DNA from 3 places in the Pseudomonas sp. Q1-7 genome. Region 2 is predicted to be linked to each of the others. Evidence: predicted binding sites of a transcription regulator. Region 2 holds the regulator's gene; each other region holds the start of a gene.
The links. The regulator sigma-54, encoded in region 2, starts transcription at its own class of promoters, with help from an activator protein. The targets are predictions, from matches to a motif close to ANTGGCATNNANNTTGCTNT.
Positions count from the first base shown of each region.

Region 1 (6,841 bases), 1.5 Mb from region 2:
GCCGGAGTGATCGCAACCAGGCCGGCGACCACACCGGAGGCGATACCCAGGGCGCTCGGCTTACCGTGGGTCAGCCACTCGGCGAACATCCAGCTCAGGGCCGCGGCGGCGGTGGCGATCTGGGTCACCAGCATGGCCATGCCAGCGGTGCCGTTGGCGGCGATGGCGGAGCCGGCGTTGAAGCCGAACCAGCCGATCCACAGCATGGCGGCGCCGACCAGGGTGTAACCCAGGTTGTGCGGAGCCATCGGGGTGGTCGGATAGCCCTTGCGCTTGCCCAGCACCAGGCAAGCCACCAGACCGGCCACACCGGCGTTGATGTGCACCACGGTGCCACCGGCGAAGTCCAGCACGCCCCAGTCCCACATCAGGGCGCCGTCGCCGCTCCACACCATGTGGGCGATGGGCGCATAGACCAGGGTGAACCAGACGGCCATGAAGATCAGCATGGCGGAGAATTTCATGCGCTCGGCGAACGCACCCACGATCAGGGCCGGGGTGATGATGGCGAAGGTCATCTGGAAGGTGATGAACACGCTCTCGGGGAACGCCGCTACGAGGCTGTCCACACCCACACCGCTGAGGAAGGCCTTGGAGAAGCCACCGAAGAAGGAGCTGAAGTTGACTACCCCCTTCTCCATGCCGGTGGTATCGAACGCCAGGCTGTAGCCGTAGAGCACCCAGAGGATGCTGATCAGGCCAGTGATGGCGAAGCACTGCATCATCACCGACAGAACGTTCTTGGAACGCACCATGCCGCCGTAGAACAGCGCCAGGCCGGGAATGGTCATGAACAGCACCAGCGCGGTAGCGGTCAGCATCCACGCCGTGTCACCGCTGTTCAGCGCAACCTCGTCGGCGGCCATGGCCAGGCCGGGGGTAACGAGGGACAAAAGGGCTCCTAGCCCTGCGGCTTTACGCAGAGTCATGTTGTTTTCTCCTGGGGCGTTGGGGTTCGGCGGCTTAGATCGCGTCTGTGCCGGTTTCGCCGGTACGGATACGGATAGCCTGTTCCAGATTGACGACGAAAATCTTGCCGTCACCGATCTTGCCGGTATTGGCTGCCTTGGTGATGGCCTCGATCACGCGGTCCAGTTGATCGTCGGCGATGGCGACGTCGATCTTCACCTTCGGCAGGAAATCGACAACGTACTCAGCGCCACGGTACAGCTCGGTGTGGCCCTTTTGCCGCCCGAAGCCCTTGACCTCGGTGACCGTAATGCCCTGCACGCCGATCTCCGACAACGACTCGCGCACGTCGTCGAGCTTGAAAGGCTTGATGATGGCGGTGACTAGCTTCATGAAACTCTCTCCCGTGTTTGGTTGACTTGCCCCAGGGAAAACGCGAACCCGGCTCAAGTCTAAGCGCAGTGTCTGGCTTTTGTAACGCGTCGGCCCGCCCACGCACGGCACCCCCGACGCCAACCAACCGCTTCTGGCGAAACACTCCCCCGCCTCGCCCGGTGCACCGGAACTGCATCGGTGCATGCGTCACCCAGCTCCAAGCAGAAATCTTGCCAGCTCCGGACAAAGTGCGTTTTTTCAAGCAGATAGAGGCCTGGTACCGTTTCGGCACAGGGGTCCCGGCCCCTCTATCGCACCAAATCGGTGCGCAACGCCCCAGGGCGCCGCTCAAAAAGTGTGCAACCTGCGCGGCCCGACACGCGGAAACCCCGTGATAGACTCCGCCCATTCACTGACGGATACCCACCATGCTGCCGCCCAAAGCCCTGCTCGATACCCTCGCCTCCACGGCCTCGCGCCTGTTCAGCAGCGACAGTCCGCTGCCCCGCGCTGAAGTCGAGACCCAGTTCAAGGCGCTGCTGCAGAGTGCCTTCGGCAAGCTCGACCTGGTCAGCCGCGACGAGTTCGACAGCCAGATGGTGGTCCTCGCCCGTACCCGCGCGCGCCTGGAAGCGCTGGAGGCAAAGGTTGCGGAACTGGAAGCCAAGCTGAACCCGCCGCCGGCGGAGTGATCCCGCTCCGGCCCGGCGGACCGATCAAGGAGTGATCAATGTCCCTGGCCATCGTCCACAGTCGCGCGCAGGTCGGCGTCGAAGCCCCTGCCGTGACCGTCGAAGCCCACCTCGCCAACGGTTTGCCGTCCCTGACCCTCGTGGGCCTGCCGGAGACCGCCGTGAAAGAGAGCAAGGACCGCGTGCGCAGCGCGATCCAGAACAGCGGTTTCGACTTCCCACCCCGCCGCATCACCCTCAACCTCGCCCCGGCGGACCTGCCCAAGGATGGCGGTCGCTTCGACCTCGCCATCGCCCTCGGCGTGCTCGCCGCCAGCGGCCAACTGCCGGCCAGCGCCCTGGAAGAGATCGAATGCCTGGGCGAGCTGGCCCTCTCCGGCGCCCTGCGCCCGGTGCAGGGCGTACTGCCCGCCGCACTGGCCGCACGCGCCGCCGGGCGCACCCTGGTGGTGCCACGGGAAAATGCCGAGGAGGCCAGCCTGGCCAGTGGCCTGAAGGTGCTGGCCGCCGGGCACCTGCTGGAACTGACCGCGCACTTCGCCGGGCACACGCCCCTGGCCCCCTACGCCGCGACGGGTCTGCTGCAGGAACGCCCGCCCTACCCCGACCTGGCCGACGTCCAGGGCCAGGCCGCCGCCAAGCGTGCCCTGCTGGTCGCCGCGGCCGGCTCCCACAACCTGCTGTTCTGCGGGCCGCCGGGCACCGGCAAGACCCTGCTCGCCAGCCGTTTGCCCGGCCTGCTGCCGCCCCTGGAAGAACAGGAAGCCCTGGAAGTGGCCGCCATCCATTCGGTGGCCAGCCACGCACCGTTGCAGGCCTGGCCGCAACGGCCGTTCCGGCAGCCGCATCACAGCGCCTCCGGCGCCGCGCTGGTGGGCGGCGGCAGTCGCCCAAAACCCGGCGAGATCACCCTGGCCCACCAGGGTGTTCTGTTCCTCGACGAATTGCCGGAGTTCGATCGCAAGGTGCTGGAAGTTCTTCGCGAACCCCTGGAAAGCGGCGAAATCGTCATCGCCCGTGCCCATGACAAGGTGCGTTTCCCTGCGCGCTTCCAACTGGTCGCGGCCATGAACCCCTGCCCCTGTGGATATCTCGGCGACCCCGGCGGACGCTGCCGCTGCACCCCGGAGCAGATCCAGCGCTACCGCACCAGGCTGTCTGGCCCGCTGCTGGATCGCATCGACCTGCACCTGACCGTCGCCCGCGAAGCCACCGCCCTGGAGCCGCCCGCCAGTACCGGCCCCGGCAGCGCGGAAGCGGCCGCCGAAGTGGCGCGGGCGCGGCGTGTGCAGCTCCAGCGCCAGGGCTGCGCCAATGCCTTCCTCGACCTCAAGGGCCTGCGCCAGCATTGCGCCCTGGCCAGCGCCGACCGCCTCTGGCTGGAACAGGCCTGCGAACGCCTCAACCTGTCCCTGCGCGCCGCCCATCGACTGCTTAAAGTGGCGCGCACCCTGGCCGACCTGGAGCAGGTCGAGCGGATCGCCCGCCATCACCTGGGAGAAGCCCTGCAATATCGGCCCGAGCCCCAGCCTTGAGCAGGCGCAGCCCACGCCCCGCAGGCAGGGGAGTGCCGCGTTCGACAAGCAAATAAAGCTATCAAGACTTCGGCCGCAATAGAGCTACCCAATATTCAGTCGTCGCGATACACCCTCAACCCGCCGGCTCTCTTCCGCTCCGCGGTGCTCGATAGCGCCCCGGCCCGCAACCGGGCCCAGGCGCTGTTCGGGCAGATTCCGTCCTGAATCCCGCAAAACGCCAGCCGGCTCTACGTCCTGCCGCGCTTCGCCAACCACGAGGGTGTGATCGGCGACCTCCTCGACCAATACGAGAACCACCTGCCCCTTGTGCGTTGACGGCTGCGAACGGAAACATTTATCCACAGCCCGGCCGCGCCGCACCGGCGTCGGGCTGCGATACTTGCCGCCTCGTTTCCCGGAGTCCGGCATGACCAGCCTCAACCTCGGCCCATTCGCCATCCCCACCCAGCACGCGCTGCTTTACCTCGGCTTCTTCGCGGCCCTGTTCGCGGGCTGGCTGGCCGGCCGCAAGCGCAAGGCCAATCCCGAGGGAGCGCTGTTCGCCATGCTGATAAGCGGCCTGCTGGCGGCGCGACTGGCTTTCGCCGGGAACTACTTCGAGCACTACAGCGCGGCGCCGCTGAGCCTTGTGGATATCCGTGACGGCGGTTTCCTGCCCTGGCCGGGACTGGTCGTCGCGGCCCTGGTGGGCGCCGGGCTCGCCTGGCGCAATCCGGGCCTTCGCCATTCGCTGGCCATCGCCCTGCTGGTGGGTGGCGGCCTGTGGGGAGGCGCCCAGGCGATGGTCTCGGCGCTGGAGCGCAGTCGGGAACTTCCGGCACTGAGCCTGATGGACCTGCAAGGTCGGCCGGTGGCGCTGCGTGAGCTGGACGGCCGCCCGCTGGTGATCAATCTCTGGGCCACCTGGTGCCCGCCGTGCCGCCGCGAAATGCCCGTGCTGGAGGCCGCGCAAAAGGCCCATCCGGACGTGCGCTTCCTGCTGGTCAACCAGGGCGAATACGCCGACGTGGTGACCCGCTACCTCACCGGACAAGGCCTGGCCCCCAGCGGCGTGCTGCTGGACAGCGGCAACCGACTGGGCCAGGCCACAGGTTCCTTCGGCCTGCCCACCACGCTCTTCTATGACCCGGACGGCCGGCTACAGCACAGCCACATGGGGGAGCTTTCCAGCGCCAGCCTCACCCATGGCCTGCGGCAACTGGCCGATAAACAGCCCTGAGGCACATCGAGCGGGGCCGCGCCGGATAAGGCGCTGTACGCGATCACTTACTTCACGGCAGTTCGCCAAACTGCCAACCGATCCCGAGTCGCATGCCGGAAGGCATGACAACCATGAGCGTCCGCCATCTGCCGGAACAGCGCGGTTTGGCCGCTGAGCGCCTACCTGCGCAACTGTGGTGGAAACTTTCACCCTCTTTATCACGGGCCGTGATATCAATTAATGAGGCGTTGAGCACACATAAGACCTGACCTCACAAACTTCATGAAATTTCCTACAACCAGAACTTCAGCCCGATTGGCAACCACCAATAAGAGCAGACTCTCGCAATGCAATGACGCGAATCAATGAAGAAAGAACCCCTTCTTCATAATGAAGTTCACCCACAACTCCCAGAAAACCTAAAAACATCGCAAGCCCCGCAAAAGTCGCTCTAGCAGAGGCCCGCCGCGATAAGCCGGCCAGACAACACATAAGAATCAATTCAAATACCGTCGCGCGCGGGCTGCCTGTCTTTATATAGACGAACGCAGCGGACTCTCCCGCGCCATGAATTGCAATTTGGCCTGCTGTATGAATTGCCCTACAAATCCGTAAGCACATTCACCCCCACCCTGCGGACTTGTATTAATTGATGCCCCTTTCAACTTCCTTGAGAATTTCCGAGTGCTCAACAGAGCGCAATCACGCAACGCCCTAATTAGCAAAAAGGAAGCTTTATAGTGAATATCTCCATGAAAGGCCTGCTGGCCGCAGCCGTATCCTGTGTACTGGCAAACAGCGCAATGGCTGCCGACGGCACCATCAACTTCACCGGTGAAATCACCGCCGCCTCCTGCAGCATGACCGGCACCGGCGTAGGTGGCAGCCAGGGCAACCAGACCATCGCCGTCAACCTGGGCAAGGTCTCCATCGACTCCCTCGGCGGCACCGCCGGCGGCGGTGTCACCGCTGCTACTGACATCAACCTGAGCCTGGACTGCGGCAACACCGGCACCGGCCTGAACACCGTCAGCCTGCGTTTCGACCCGAAAACCGGCTCCGGCATCGACGCCAACAACGTCAACCTGCTGAAAACCAACGGCACCGCCACCGGCGTTGGTATTGGCCTCTACGACAGCAACAACAAACTGCTGAACCTGACCGCCAACGAAACCATCGATGCCCCGTTGACCCAGAGCGGCTCCAACTTCAGCGCCAAGCTGGACTTCCGCGCTGGCTACGTGAAGTCCGGCTCCGCCACCCCCACGGCCGGTACCGCCAATGGCACCCTGCCGTTCACCCTGACTTACAAGTAAGTCAAGCCGTAAACAGAGGGGTATTTCCATACCCCTCTTCTCCAGACGCGAGATCAACATGAAACTACTGTCATCCAGAACTCTCTGGGCCGGCCTCCTGTTGCTGTCTTCCGGCCTGGCCAACGCGGGTATCACGCTGGGCGGCACCCGTGTCGTGCTGCAGGCCCCCGCCAAGGAAGCGTCGATCCTGGTGAAGAACCAGGCCCCCCAGGACGTCATGATCCAGTCCTGGATAGAAGCCGAAAGCGCCGCTGTCACCGCGGAAGTGCCCTTCGCCATCACCCCGCCCCTCAGCCGACTGGGGGCCAACAAGCAGCAGACCTTGCGCATCCTGTTCCAAGGCCAGGGCCTCCCGACGGACCGCGAATCCGTGTTCCGCCTGAACGTCCAGGAAATTCCGCAGAAATCGAAGTCCGACAACTCCCTGCAGATCGCCTTGCGCCAGCGCATCAAGGTGTTCTACCGCCCGGTCGGCTTGCCGGGGGCCGTCGCCGATGCGCCCAAGGAACTGCAATGGCGCCTGACCCGGCAAGGCGGAAAGGCCATGGTGGAAGTGACCAATAACTCGGCCTTCCATGTGTCTTTCGCCAGTGTGAAGTTACAGAACGGCAGCAAGTCCTACGACGTATCGGCGGATATGGTCCCGCCCAAGTCGAAGCAAAGCCTCGATATCAAAGGACTGCCCGCCAATGTTTCGGCCGGCGGTATGAAGGTTGAATTCCAGAACGTAAATGATTACGGCGCAACCGAAACGCACTCCAGCCCCCTGACTAACTGAGAAGTACCCGCAAGGCAAATCAGCCCGCGCTT
Region 1 is NZ_CP116304.1:5,613,939-5,620,779, forward strand. Features, by position in the region: gene PJW05_RS25815 (ammonium transporter) at 1-929, opposite strand, end outside; gene glnK (P-II family nitrogen regulator) at 964-1,302, opposite strand; gene PJW05_RS25825 (accessory factor UbiK family protein) at 1,713-1,976, shown strand; gene PJW05_RS25830 (YifB family Mg chelatase-like AAA ATPase) at 2,015-3,511, shown strand; gene PJW05_RS25835 (TlpA disulfide reductase family protein) at 3,921-4,733, shown strand; gene PJW05_RS25840 (hypothetical protein) at 5,022-5,336, opposite strand; gene PJW05_RS25845 (fimbrial protein) at 5,456-6,031, shown strand; gene PJW05_RS25850 (fimbrial biogenesis chaperone) at 6,090-6,809, shown strand.
Region 1: a site for sigma-54 is predicted at 1,503-1,522, ahead of glnK (P-II family nitrogen regulator). Genes of this name have one in related genera too.

Region 2 (6,841 bases):
AGAGGCCTCTCCCGCCAACTGCTGGATGCTGCTGGCCGGGTGCGGCCGGCGCTCATTCGCCTTCGTCGAATTTGTTGTTGATCAGCTCGATCAGTGCATTGAGGGCGTCGTCATCCTGCTCACCCTCGGTGTGCAGATGAATGGGCGTGCCTTTGCCAGCGGCCAGCATCATTACCGCCATGATGCTCTTGCCATCCACCAGGCTCTCGGGAGAACGGCCCACGCGAATCTGGCAGGGGAAACGGCCGGCTACGCCGACGAACTTCGCCGCCGCCCGGGCGTGCAAGCCGAGCTTGTTGATGATGGTGATCTCGCAGGCGGGCATCGCGTTTCCAATCCTTCTAACTGAGGTCGCGGTGGCGAACCTGGACATTCTTCAAGCTGGGTTTCAATGCCGCGCCAAGGCGTTCCGCGATGTAGACCGAACGGTGATGTCCGCCGGTGCAGCCGATGGCAATGGTGACATAGGCGCGATTGCTGGCGGCGAAGCGCGGCAGCCATTTGTTCAAGTAGCCGAGGATATCCTGATACATCTCCTCGACGTCCGGTTGACTCGCAAGGTACTCGGCGACTGCCGGCTCCAGTCCTGAATGGTCGCGCAGCTCCGGCTTCCAGTAAGGATTGGGCAGGCAGCGCACGTCGAACACCAGGTCGGCGTCCACGGGCATGCCGCGCTTGAAACCGAAGGACTCGACCAGGAACGCGGTACCGGGTTCCGGCTGGTTCAGCAGGCGCAGCTTGATGCTGTCACGCAGCTGATAGAGGTTGAGGTGGGTGGTGTCGATCTTCAGGTCGGCGAGATCGGCAATGGGGGCCAGCAGGACTTCTTCGTCCTGGATGGCTTCGGCCAGGGAGCGATCGTTGGTGGTCAGTGGATGGCGCCGACGCGTTTCGGAGAAGCGCTTGAGCAGGGTGTCATGGTCTGCGTCGAGGTAAAGCACATCGCATTTGATGTGGCGACTGCGCGCCTCGATGAGCAGTTCGGGAAAGCGCTGCAACTGGCTGGGCAGGTTGCGCGCGTCGACGGACACGGCCACTTTGGGTTCCAGTAGCTCGGTGTGCAGCAGCGCCCGTTCGGCCAGTTCGGGAAGCAGGCCGGCGGGCAGGTTATCGATGCAGTAGAAACCGTGGTCCTCGAGAACATCGAGGGCGGTGCTTTTGCCCGATCCGGAGCGACCGCTGACGATGATCAGGCGCATGCGGGAATCCTAGCGTCCGCTCTGTACGTCCACGACCACCTGATACAGGCTGGTGCTGTCGGGAGCCTCGCGCAGGCGCTCACGCACATCGCTGCGATCGAGCATACTGGCGATCTGGCGCAGAAGTTCAAGATGTTCATCGGTAGCGGCCTCCGGGACCAGCAGGACGAACAGCAGGTCAACCGGGGCGCCGTCGATGGCGTCGAAATCGACTGGAGCATCAAGGCGCAGCACGGCGCTGATGGGCGACATGCAGCCGGTGAGGCGACAGTGGGGAATGGCAATGCCGTTGCCGAATCCGGTGGAGCCGAGCTTTTCCCGGGCTACCAGGCTTTCGAAGACATCCTGGTTGTCGAGGTCGGGAAGATCACGGGCGACCAGCTTGGCAATCTGTTCCAGTACACGTTTCTTGCTGCCACCCGGCACGTTCACCAGGGAACGGCCGGGGGTCAGGATTTGCTCGAGTCGGATCATAGAGGGGAGAGGGTCAGCGGGCAGTGGCACCCTGCTGGCGGTTCAACTGCTTTTCCTTGTGCTTGATCAATTGGCGATCGAGCTTGTCGGTGAGCAGGTCGATGGCGGCATACATGTCTTCATGCTCCGCATTGGCAACGACTTCGCCGCCGGCGATGTGCAAAGTGGCTTCGATTTTCTGTTTGAGTTTCTCGACCTGCATGATCACCTGTACGTTGGTGATTCGGTCGAAATGGCGCTCCAGACGGTCGAATTTCTCGACAACGTAGTTGCGCAGGGCGTCGGTCACATCCAGTTGATGTCCACTGATGTTGACTTGCATACCGCGTTCTCCTTATTGCCCGTGTAGAAGAGACAGGCTAACGGGCCTGCCACCGGAACACTTTGGCGTGGGTCAATATCCGCGTCACATCAGTCGCTTTCGTTCGCTGGAAGGCGCTATCCCAAGGGATTCGCGATACTTGGCTACTGTGCGACGGGCCACTTGAATGCCCTGTGCCTCCAGTAAACCAGCGATCTTGCTGTCACTCAACGGCTTTTTCGGATTTTCCGCTGCGACCAGTTTCTTGATGATGGCGCGGATCGCGGTAGACGAGCATTCGCCGCCTTCCGAAGTACTGACGTGGCTGGAGAAGAAGTACTTCAGCTCGTAGATTCCGCGGGGTGTGTGCATGTATTTCTGGGTGGTCACGCGCGAGATGGTTGACTCGTGCATGCCCACGGCTTCAGCGATGTCGTGCAGGACCAGGGGTTTCATCGCCTCTTCGCCGTATTCGAGAAAGCCGCGCTGGTGCTCGACGATCTGGGTGGCCACCTTCATCAGGGTTTCGTTGCGGCTCTGCAGGCTCTTGATGAACCAGCGCGCCTCCTGCAACTGGTTGCGCATGAAGGTGTTGTCGGCGCTGGAGTCCGCGCGGCGGACGAAGCCGGCGTAGTGAGGATTGACACGCAGGCGCGGCACGGCTTCCTGGTTCAGCTCCACCAGCCAGCGTTCGTTGTGCTTGCGAACGATGACGTCAGGTACGACGTACTCGGGCTCGCTCGCTTCGATCTGCGAGCCGGGGCGTGGATTCAGGCCCTGGATCAGTTCGATGATCTGGCGCAGCTCGTCCTCCTTGACCTTCATGCGCCGCATCAACTGGGTGTAGTCGCGGCCGCCCAGCAGGTCGAGGAAATCGCTCGCCAGTCGTTGTGCCTCGGTCAGCCATGGGGTTCCCGGGGGCAGTTGGCGCAGTTGCAGGAGCAGGCACTCGCGCAGGTCGCGGGCACCGATACCGGCGGGCTCGAACTGCTGGATTCGGTGGAGGACGACTTCGACCTCGTCCAGTTCGATACCGAGTTCGGGGTCGAAGGCATCGACGATCTCCGCCAGTGACTCCTCAAGGTAGCCGTCGCTGTTGATGCAGTCGATCAGGGTGACCGCGATCAGGCGGTCGGTATCGGACATGGGCGCCAGGTTGAGTTGCCAGAGCAGGTGGCTCTGCAGGCTCTCACCGACCGAGGTGCGCGAGGTGAAGTCCCATTCGTCGTCATCGTTGCTCGGCAGGCTGCTGGCACTGGTCTGGTAGACGTCTTCCCAGGCGGTGTCGACGGGAAGTTCGTTAGGAATGCGTTCGTGCCACTCGCCATCTTCCATGGCTTCGGCATTGGTCTCGACGCTGGACTCCTGGAAGCTGACCTCCTGGCTGCCGGGATTGGGCAACTGATCGCCTTCGGCCATGGGGTCGGAGGTGTCGAAGTCGTCGCCATCCTCCTGCCGCTCGAGCATCGGGTTCGACTCCAGCGCTTCCTGGATCTCCTGTTGGAGGTCCAGGGTGGAGAGTTGGAGCAGGCGGATGGCCTGTTGCAGCTGAGGGGTCATCGTCAGCTGCTGGCCCATCTTGAGGACTAGCGATGGTTTCATGGCAGAGGGCTTAGCACCTTATTCGCCGGCGCTCGCGCGCCATCCACTACAGGGCGCCGAGGCGCCACCAGGAAGCAAATTATATGCCTGACCTTGAAGGATTTGCCTAGCTCGCGCAAGTCGCCTTGTAGGCGCGGTCGCGCGAAACTACAGGCGGAACTCGTGGCCTAGGTAGACTTCCTTCACCAACTGATTGGCCAGGATGGCTTCCGCATTGCCTTCGGCGATCAGCTGTCCATCGCTGACGATGTAGGCGGTCTCGCAGATGTCCAGGGTCTCGCGGACGTTGTGGTCGGTGATGAGCACACCGATCCCCTTGGCCTTGAGGTGATGGATGATCTGCTTGATATCGCCCACGGAAATCGGGTCCACGCCGGCGAAGGGCTCGTCCAGCAGGATGAACTTGGGGGCGGTGGCGAGGGCGCGGGCAATCTCCACGCGACGGCGTTCGCCACCCGACAGGCTCATGCCGAGGCTGTCACGAATGTGGCTGATATGGAATTCCTGCAGCAGACTTTCCAGCTCTTTGCGGCGTGCGGCGCGGTCGAGGTCCTTGCGGGTCTCGAGAATCGCCATGATGTTGTCCGCCACGCTGAGCTTGCGGAAAATCGAGGCTTCCTGCGGCAGGTAGCCAATGCCGGCGCGGGCGCGGCCGTGCATGGGCTGGTGGGTGACGTCCTGCTGGTCGATGAGAACGCGCCCCTGATCGGCCTTGACCAGGCCGACGATCATGTAGAAACAGGTCGTCTTGCCCGCGCCGTTGGGGCCGAGGAGGCCGACGATCTGGCCGCTGTCGATGGACAGGCTGACGTCGCGAACCACCTGGCGGCTCTTGTAGCTCTTGGCGAGGTGCTGGGCTTTGAGAGTCGCCATTACTGTGCTTTCTGCTCTTTTTTCTTCGGCTGGATGACCATGTCGATCCGTGGGCGCGGCGTGGTCACGTTGCTGCCGGTGGCGCGGCCCGCGTTGACGATCTGGCGTTGGGTGTCATAAACGATTTTTTCGCCTTCGAAGGTATTGCCTTCCTGAACCACCTTGGCCTGGTCGAGAAGGATGATGCGCTCGTTGGCGGCGAAGTACTGGATGGTCAGGCCGTAGGCTTTGACGATTTCCTTGTCCACAGCGGGCCTTTGCTCGTAGTAGGCGGGTTTGCCCACCGAGGTAAAGACTTCGACGTCGCCATTGGCGTCCTGGGTGATGGTGACGGTGTCGCCGGTGATCTTCAGGGTGCCCTGGGTGATCACGACGTTGCCGCGGTACACCGCGACACCCTGTTTGTCATCGAGCTCGGCGCTGTCGGCCTGGACGCGGATCGGTTGGTCGCGGTCCGTGGGCAGTGCCCAGGCGGTAGCACTTCCGAGTGCGGTGCCCAGGCTGAGCAACAGGGGGAGGGTATTAACGAACCTCATGCTGACCTCTTACGTTGGACTGCAGGAGCATCCTGCCGTCATTCAAGTACGCTTTCATTCCTTGTGCCGTGGTCACCCCATTGGCCGCGTCGATTCTAACGGCTTGCTGGGTCTGCGCATATTCCTCGTCGGGGAACACGGTCAGGCGGCTGGTAGTCAGGATGGTCGGGCGCCCCTTGGCGTCAGTGCGGGCCACCCTGACCTTGTCGATCAGTTCGACCTGCTTGCCTTCGGGGCCCACCTCGCCACGCTCGCTCTGCACGTGCCAGGGGTAGGCGGTTCCGCGGTGCAGCAGGAGGTCGGGGTTGGTCAGCAAGGTGACATCGGTCGCCTTGAGGTGTTCGAGGCGCTTGGCGGTCATTTCGTAGTTGAGCTTGCCATCGGGCTGGAACTGGGTGCTCTTGCCGTTCTCGACGTAGAAGTCGATGGCATTGTCGTTGCGCTGGGCGGAGGTCCGGTCCATGAAGCTTTCCGGACGGATGTTCCAGTAGCCGAGGGCGATGAGCAGCGCCACGACGGGTGTCAGGATCAGGGCCAGGCGAAGGTTCTTGGGCATGGGCGGGTCTCAGAGATAGGCGGCTTGCGCCGCTTCCAGTTTGCCCTGGGCGCGCAGGATGAGTTCGCAGAACTCGCGCGCCGCGCCTTCGCCACCGCGGGCTTGCGTGACGCCATGGGCGCGCTCGCGCACAAAGGCGTCGGCGTTGGCGACCGCCATGCCCAGGCCGACGCGGCGGATCACCGGCAGGTCGGGCAGGTCGTCGCCGAGGTAGGCGACCTGGTCATGGGTCAATCCGAGTTCGGCAAGCAGGCCGTCAAGCACCACCAGCTTGTCTTCGCGCCCCTGAAACAGGTGCTGGATGCCGAGGTTCTGTGCGCGGCGCTCGACCACTTCGGACTGGCGGCCGCTGATGATGGCGGTGCGTACCCCAGCATTCATCAGCATCTTGATGCCGTGGCCGTCGAGGGTATTGAAGGTCTTGAATTCGCCGCCGCCAGGCAGGAAGTAGAGGCGGCCGTCGGTCAGTACGCCGTCCACATCGAACACGGCCAGGCGAACGGCCTTGGCACGGACGAGGAGTTCGTTGCTCATCAGATCACTCCGGCGCGGGTCATGTCGTGGATATGCAGGGCGCCAACGGGGCGGTCGTCTTCGTCGACCACTACCAGCACGTTGATCTTGTAGTCGTCCATGATCTTCAGGGCTTCGGCGGCGAGCATGTCCGGTCGCACGGTCTTCCCGTGGATGGTCATGACGTCGTCGATGCTGGCATGGCGCACATCAACGCCCTTGTCCAGGGTGCGGCGCAGGTCGCCGTCGGTGAATATGCCCGCGAGACTGCCGTCATCCTCCTTCACCACGGTCATGCCAAGGCCCTTGCGGGTCATTTCCAGCAGCGCCTCACGCAGAGGCGTGCCGCGCGCGACGCTAGGCAGGCTGTCGCCGCCGTGCATGATGTTCTCCACCTTGAGCAGCAGGCGCCGCCCCAGTGCACCGCCCGGGTGGGAGAAGGCAAAGTCTTCGGCCGTGAAGCCTCGGGCCTCCAGCAGGGCGATGGCCAGTGCGTCACCTAGCACGAGGGCGGCTGTGGTGGAGGAGGTGGGGGCCAGGTTCAGCGGGCAGGCTTCTTGGGCCACGCGGGCATCGAGATTGGCCGCGGCGGCCTTGGCCAGCGCCGAATCCGGATTCCCGGTAAGGCTGATCAGGGTGATGCCAAGGCGCTTGATCAGCGGCAGAAGGGTGACGATCTCAGCGGTGGAGCCGGAGTTGGATAGCGCCAACACCACGTCATCGCGGGTGATCATGCCCATGTCGCCATGGCTCGCTTCGGCCGGGTGAACGAAGAAGGACGGGGTCC
Region 2 is NZ_CP116304.1:1,297,848-1,304,688, forward strand. Features, by position in the region: gene PJW05_RS06030 (HPr family phosphocarrier protein) at 53-325, opposite strand; gene rapZ (RNase adapter RapZ) at 342-1,199, opposite strand; gene ptsN (PTS IIA-like nitrogen regulatory protein PtsN) at 1,209-1,673, opposite strand; gene hpf (ribosome hibernation-promoting factor, HPF/YfiA family) at 1,687-1,995, opposite strand; gene PJW05_RS06050 (RNA polymerase factor sigma-54) at 2,080-3,576, opposite strand; gene lptB (LPS export ABC transporter ATP-binding protein) at 3,724-4,449, opposite strand; gene lptA (lipopolysaccharide transport periplasmic protein LptA) at 4,449-4,985, opposite strand; gene lptC (LPS export ABC transporter periplasmic protein LptC) at 4,972-5,541, opposite strand; gene PJW05_RS06070 (KdsC family phosphatase) at 5,551-6,075, opposite strand; gene PJW05_RS06075 (KpsF/GutQ family sugar-phosphate isomerase) at 6,075-6,841, opposite strand, start outside.

Region 3 (6,841 bases), 2.9 Mb from region 2:
CTCCCTGGAAGACCTCGATGGCTTCTTCACTTTTGCCATCGGTACCCGCAACGGCTTCGCGGTGATTCGCGACCCGATCGCCTGCAAGCCGGCGATCCTCGCCGAAACCGACGACTACGTCGCCATGGCCTCTGAGTACCAGGCGCTGGCCAGCCTGCCGGGCATCGACAACGCCAAGGTCTGGGAGCCCGAACCCGCCACCATGTATATCTGGGAACGCGCCTGAGGAGCTGAACTATGAAAACCGTTGATCTTTCCACTGCCTCGGTGCGTGAACTGAACCAGGCCCTGCACGGCGACGTGCAGGACCGCGAATGGGTGGTCACCCATCCGGACGGCAAGCACAACCTCGCCGTGGGCGTGAATCAGGCCGTGAGCATCGATATCCAGGGCCATGCCGGCTACTACTGTGCAGGCATGAACCAGAGGGCCAGCGTCACCGTGCACGGCAACGTCGGCGTCGGTGTGGCGGAGAACATGATGTCCGGCTCTGTACGGGTGAAGGGCAATGCCTCCCAGGCCGCCGGCGCCACCGCCCATGGTGGTCTGCTGGTGATCGAAGGTGATGCCGGCGCACGCTGCGGTATTTCCATGAAGGGCGTCGACATCGTCGTCGGCGGCAGCATCGGCCACATGAGCTGCTTCATGGCCCAGGCCGGGCGCCTGGTGGTGTGCGGCGATGCCGGCGACGCCCTGGGCGACTCGCTCTATGAAACCCGCATCTACGTGAAGGGCACGGTGAAGTCCCTGGGCTCGGACTGCATCCAGAAGGAAATGCGCGCCGAACACCTGGAGGAACTGAAGGAGCTGCTCAACCGCGCCGGCTTCAACGAAGACCCGGCCAGCTTCAGGCGCTACGGCTCGGCTCGCCAGCTGTACAACTTCAAAGTCGATAACGCATCCGCGTACTGATCCGCAGCGAGGACTACCCCATGAGCGAAAAACACACTCCGGTGCTGCGCGAATCCGCCACCTTCGATCGCCTGACCATCCAGGAAATCCAGCGCGCCGCCGAAACCGGCATCTATGACATCCGCGGTGGTGGCACCAAGCGCAAGCTGCCGCACTTCGACGACCTGCTGCTGCTCGGCGCTTCCGTGTCCCGCTACCCGCTGGAAGGCTATCGCGAGAAATGCGGCACCGACGTCGTGCTTGGCACCCGCTTCGCCAAGAAACCCATCCACCTGAAGATTCCGGTGACCATCGCCGGTATGAGCTTTGGCGCGCTGTCCGCCAACGCCAAGGAAGCGCTCGGCCGTGGCGCCAGCATCGCCGGCACCAGCACCACCACCGGCGACGGCGGCATGACCCCGGAAGAGCGCGGCCAGTCGCAGCACCTGGTGTACCAGTACCTGCCGTCGCGTTACGGCATGAACCCCGATGACCTGCGCAAGGCCGACGCCATCGAGATCGTCCTCGGCCAGGGCGCCAAGCCGGGCGGCGGCGGCATGCTGCTGGGCATGAAGGTGACCGAGCGCGTCGCCGGCATGCGTACCTTGCCCATTGGCGTCGACCAGCGCAGCGCCTGCCGTCATCCGGACTGGACCGGCCCGGACGACCTGGCGATCAAGATTGCCGAACTGCGAGAAATCACCGACTGGGAAAAACCCATCTACGTGAAGATCGGCGCCAGCCGCCCCTACTACGACGTCAAGCTGGCGGTGAAGGCCGGCGCCGACGTGATCGTCCTCGACGGCATGCAGGGCGGCACCGCCGCCACCCAGGAAGTGTTCATCGAGCACGTGGGCATCCCGATCCTCCCAGCCATTCCACAAGCCGTGCAGGCCCTGCAGGAGATGGGCATGCACCGGAAAGTGCAACTGATCGTCTCGGGTGGCATCCGCAACGGCGCCGACGTGGCCAAGGCCATGGCCCTGGGCGCCGACGCGGTGGCCATCGGCACCGCCGCCCTGGTGGCCCTCGGCGACAACCATCCGCGCCTGGATGACGAGCTGAAGAAGATCGGCTCGGCCGCCGGTTACTACGACGACTGGCAGAACGGCCGCGACCCGGCCGGCATCACCACCCAGGACCCGGAGCTGTCCAAGCGCCTGGACCCGGTGGAAGCCGGCCGCCGCCTGGCCAACTACCTGCGGGTGCTGGTGCTGGAAGCCCAGACCATGGCCCGCGCCTGCGGCAAATCCCACCTGCACAACCTCGACCCCGAGGACCTGGTGGCGCTGACCGTGGAAGCCGCCGCCATGGCCCGCGTGCCGCTGGCCGGCACCAGCTGGATTCCGGGGCAGGGCTACTGATCCGTTTGCTGTGGATAACCGAGAAGGCCGGCGAGAAATCGCCGGCCTTTTTCTTTTATCCGTAGGATGGGTAGAGCGAAGCGAAACCCATCATGGCCGTGCACTACGGTATGGGTTTCGCTTCGCTCTACCCGGCCTACTGCTCGGTGCATTCTTAATTGGCAGGAAAATCAAATTCGCACCAAGAAAATGCGTTGGGTGCTGTCGCGACAAACCGCGTTGATGCGGACCCTCCAACAAACCCAATCCGATTCAACGACTTAGCAGAATCCCAAGTGGCTTGCGCCAGCTTGGCAGGCCAATTGCTTTGCCTGTAGGGAAAATAAATTGCCCTGCAGGAAGTCGAAGGTGCGGGCCCGGCCTTCCCTTGCCAGGGCGTAAAACGGCGGGTCGCACTTCCGACAGCGGCCCAGCCGAATCCCCGTCGGTTGGAGGCAACAGGCAATGATCCGGTTTTCGCATGTGGGCCGCGGTATGTTGGGCCTTTCCCTTCTGTTGGGCAGTGTCGCCGCTCTGGCGGACGAGGCTGCACCGGTGATCGACAGCGGCGACACCGCCTTCGTGGCGCTCTGCTCGCTGGTGGTGCTGCTGATGACCCTGCCGGGCCTGGCGCTGTTCTACGGCGGCATGGCGCGGACCAAGAACGTGTTGTCGATCCTCATGCAGGTGTTCTGCACGGCCTCGTTGATGTCGGTGCTGTTCGCCATCTATGGCTACAGCCTGACCTTCACCGACGGCGGTTCCCTGCAAGCGGTGATCGGTGGCTTCGACAAGTTGTTCATGGCTGGCATCACCAAGGACTCGGTCGTCGGCACCATTCCTGAGTACCTCTATTTCCTGTTCATGTTGCTGTTCGCCGCCATCACCCCGGCGATCATCGTCGGTGCCTTTGCCGAGCGCATGAAGTTCGCTGCGGTCATGGTGTTCATGGCGGTCTGGCTGACCATCAACTACCTCCCCATGGCGCACATGGCCTGGGGCGGCGGCTGGGTCTTCAATCTCGGCGTGCAAGACTTCGCCGGCGGCAACGTGGTGCACCTGAACGTGGGCATCGCCGCCCTGGTGGGCGCCTGGCTGCTGGGCCGCCGCCGCGGCTTCGGCACCCCGGCGCTTGCGCCGCACAACATGACCATGACCCTCACCGGCGGTTCGCTGCTGTGGGTGGGCTGGCTGGGTTTCTGCGGCGGTTGCGCCCTTGCCGCCAACGGCTTCGCCATGCTGGTGATGGTCAACACCATGCTCGCCAGTTGCGCCGGTGCGCTGGCCTGGATGCTGGTGGAGTGGCAGCACCGTGGTCGCCCGAGCCTGTTCGGTGCAGTCTCCGGCGCCATTGCCGGCCTGGTGGCGATCACCCCGGCCTGTGGTTACGTCGGCCCCATGGGTGCCATCCTGCTCGGCCTGATCGCCGGTCCGGTGTGCGTATGGTCGGTGGAAAAGCTCAAGCCGATGATCGGCCTGGACGACGCCTTCGACGTATTTGGCGTGCATGGCGTTGCCGGCATCCTCGGCGGACTGCTGACACCGGTGTTCGCCCTCATTTCTCTCGGTGGCCAGGGCTTCCCCGAAGGCCGTGACCTTGCCGACCAGTTGATGGTCAATGGCGGCGCCATCCTCTTCAGCATTCTCTTCTCGGCCGCGACCAGCCTGATCGCCTTCAAGGTGGCTGCAGCACTGTGCGGTGGGCTGCGCGTGGCTGAAGAGGCCGAGGTGGATGGGCTGGACCTCTCCGCCCACGGTGAAGTTGGCTACAAGTATTCGAGCTGAGGACAGCGGCCATGAAACTCATTACCGCAATCATCAAACCCTTCCGCCTGGACGATGTGCGCGAGGCGCTGACCGAGGCCGGCGTCAACGGCGTCACCGTCACCGAGGTCAAGGGCTACGGCCGGCAGAAGGGCCATTCGGAGATCTACCGGGGCGCCGAGTACGTGGTGGAGCTGTTGCCCAAGGTCAAGCTGGAGGTTGTGGTTGGCGAAGCCCTGTGCCAAGCCGCCATCGACGCCATTCTCAAGGCGGCCTGCACGGGTAAGATCGGCGACGGCAAATTGTTCGTCATGGACCTGGAAAGCGTGGTGCGGATACGCACCGGGGAACTGGGCGAAGACGCTATTTGAATGATGTGAAGTACCTCGCGCCGACGCATTGCGTCGGCGCTTGTTTTGGGTCACGGAAAAGCAGGAGCGACAAGCGATGGCATGGTTGAACGGATGGGGATTCCTGCTGTTGGCAGGGTTCTGCGAGGTGTTGTATGCGTCGATCATCCCGCGCACGGAAGGCTTTACCCGGCTCTGGCCGAGCCTCTACTGCGGGTTCTTCCTGCTGCTCAGCATCTACCTGCTGAGTCTTTCGGTGCGCGTGCTACCCCTGGGCCTGGCATATGCCGTGTGGGTGGGCATCGGCACCCTCGGCACCGTGGCCTACGGCACCCTGTTTATGGGCGAGCAGTTGGGCGTGCTGAAGGGCCTGTGCCTGGCGATGATCATCGGTGGGATAGTCGGGCTGAAGCTGGTGAGCGAGGCGCAGGTGGCGTAGGACGGCGGGAATACGTGGTCCGTGCGTTACTTCGGGATCGATTTCGATACTTCTGGCGAGAGTCACCCCTCTCCCTTCAGGGAGAGGGGTCGGGGGAGAGGGCTATTTCAACTTCGGCAGCTTGTCGTCCGGCAGGTCGTAGCTGTGCTTCTCGTGGATGAAGGTGGCCGCCAGGGCGTAGAGGGTGACGGCGATCACCACGACTGTGACGGCGGCGAGCACGGTGGGGTTGTTGGCGAAGGTGAAGACGGCGCTGGCGCCTTCGTAGGTGCTGATGCTCATTCGAATGCTCCTGTTCTGAAGTCATGCGCCGCCGGGAGCGGCGCAGCGAAGGCCGTCAGGCCGGTTTGCTTTCCACCACCAGGGTGGCTTCCACGCTGCCGTTCGGCTTCACCGTCTCGCCGTAGATGGCGGTCCATTCCGGGTAGGCCTGGGCCGGGACTTCGGTGAGGTCGAGACCGCGTTCTTCCGCGTGGGCCGGGACCCGCAGCACGCCGGCCTTTTTCAGCGCATAGGAAATGAGGTAGCCGGGGATGAAGCCAAGGCTCGCCATCACCACGGCGCCACCCAGTTGGCCGAGGAAGCTGATCTCGGCCATGCCGTTGACGTTCGGGTAGCCGGCGAGGAACACGCCGCTGAGCACCAGGCCGGCGAAGCCACCGAAGCCGTGCACGGCGAAGGCGCCCACGGCGTCGTCCAGGCGCATTTTCAGCAGCAGGTTGTGCACCAGCGGCGCCACGGCCGCCACGCCCATGCCGATCAGGTAGGCCAGCCCGGGGTGGTAGAGGTCCAGGCCCGGTGCCACGGAGATGATGCCCACCAGGCCGCCGGACATCATCCAGAAGGGCTCGCGGGTGGTCAGGTAGGCGCCGATCAGGCCGCCGGCAAAGCCCATCAGGGTGTTGAAGGCGAACGCCGAGAGGGTGGTGGGGGCGCCGTAGATGTTGATCCACTGGGCGCCGGAGTTGTAGATGATGCAGCCGCCGAGGAAGCCGAAGAAGCCGACGATGATCAGCATCAGGCCCACCACGCTCATCGGCATGCTGTGGCCGACGATGGCGTTGGCGCTGCCGTCGGGGTTGAACCGGCCGATTCGCGCGCCGAGGTTGATCACCACCGCCAGGGCGAAGAAGCCGGCGATCATGTGCACCACGCCGGCGGCGCCGACGTCATGGTAGCCCCACTGCACGGTCAGCCAGCCTTCCGGGTGCCAGCCCCAGGCGGCGCCGAACAGCCAGAGCACCGAGCCGAGGAGAATGGTCATGACGATGAAGGCGCTCATCCGCGCCCGTTCGATGATGGCGCCGGAGAGGATCGAGCCGGTGGTGGCGGCGAACAGGGCAAAGGCGCCCCAGAAGATACCGGTGGCGTTGTCCTTGATGTTCGGGCCCATGGCCTGGCTCCAGGGCATGGCGTTCATCAGGGCGTCCATGCGCGGCACCAGGCCGTCGGGGAAGGCGTTGTAGATGGCCCAGCCGAAGAGGAAGAAGGTCGGCACGATGAAGCCGAAGGCGAGGATGTTTTTCACCCCGGCGGCCAAGGCGTTCTTAAGGCGCGAGGCGCCTATCTCGTAGGACAGGAAGCCGGCATGGATCAGGATCATCAGGGCGATGCACCACCAGTAGAAAATCTCCATGTTCAACGTGTTGGTCATCTCGATCAGGCCCTGCAACTCCTCCAGGGTCAGTGTCTTCTGTTCTTCCATCACTCAATCCTCGATACGAATTCGTTGGAGTAGCGTTGGTAGGCAGATCGAATCGAAAGCACGCCGTGGGGCTTCTTGTTTTTATTTCCATGCAAGAAAAGTGCGTCCTGAGAAAGGCAATCCCTGTGCCAGTCCATGGCATCGCGATCTCCGCCACGCAGGGTACCCACGGTGCCCCCTACTGGCTGGGAAATGCCCTGTTTGTAGTCATCCTCCCGGCACGGTGCCTGAAATTGGGTCGAAACCTCAGCGTTGTTGCTGCAGCATCGCCTGGATCTGCTGCACCGACTCCTGGGTTCGCCGTGCCAGGTTGCGCACCTCGTCGGCCACCACGGCGAAGCCCCGTCCC
Region 3 is NZ_CP116304.1:4,227,862-4,234,702, reverse strand. Features, by position in the region: gene PJW05_RS19640 (class II glutamine amidotransferase) at 1-226, shown strand, start outside; gene PJW05_RS19635 (protein glxC) at 238-912, shown strand; gene PJW05_RS19630 (FMN-binding glutamate synthase family protein) at 933-2,255, shown strand; gene PJW05_RS19625 (ammonium transporter) at 2,700-4,019, shown strand; gene PJW05_RS19620 (P-II family nitrogen regulator) at 4,031-4,369, shown strand; gene PJW05_RS19615 (DMT family transporter) at 4,446-4,787, shown strand; gene PJW05_RS19610 (hypothetical protein) at 4,890-5,069, opposite strand; gene PJW05_RS19605 (ammonium transporter) at 5,125-6,492, opposite strand; partial or broken gene PJW05_RS26860 (methyl-accepting chemotaxis protein) at 6,751-6,841, opposite strand, start outside.
Region 3: a site for sigma-54 is predicted at 2,545-2,564, ahead of PJW05_RS19625 (ammonium transporter). Genes of this name have one in related genera too.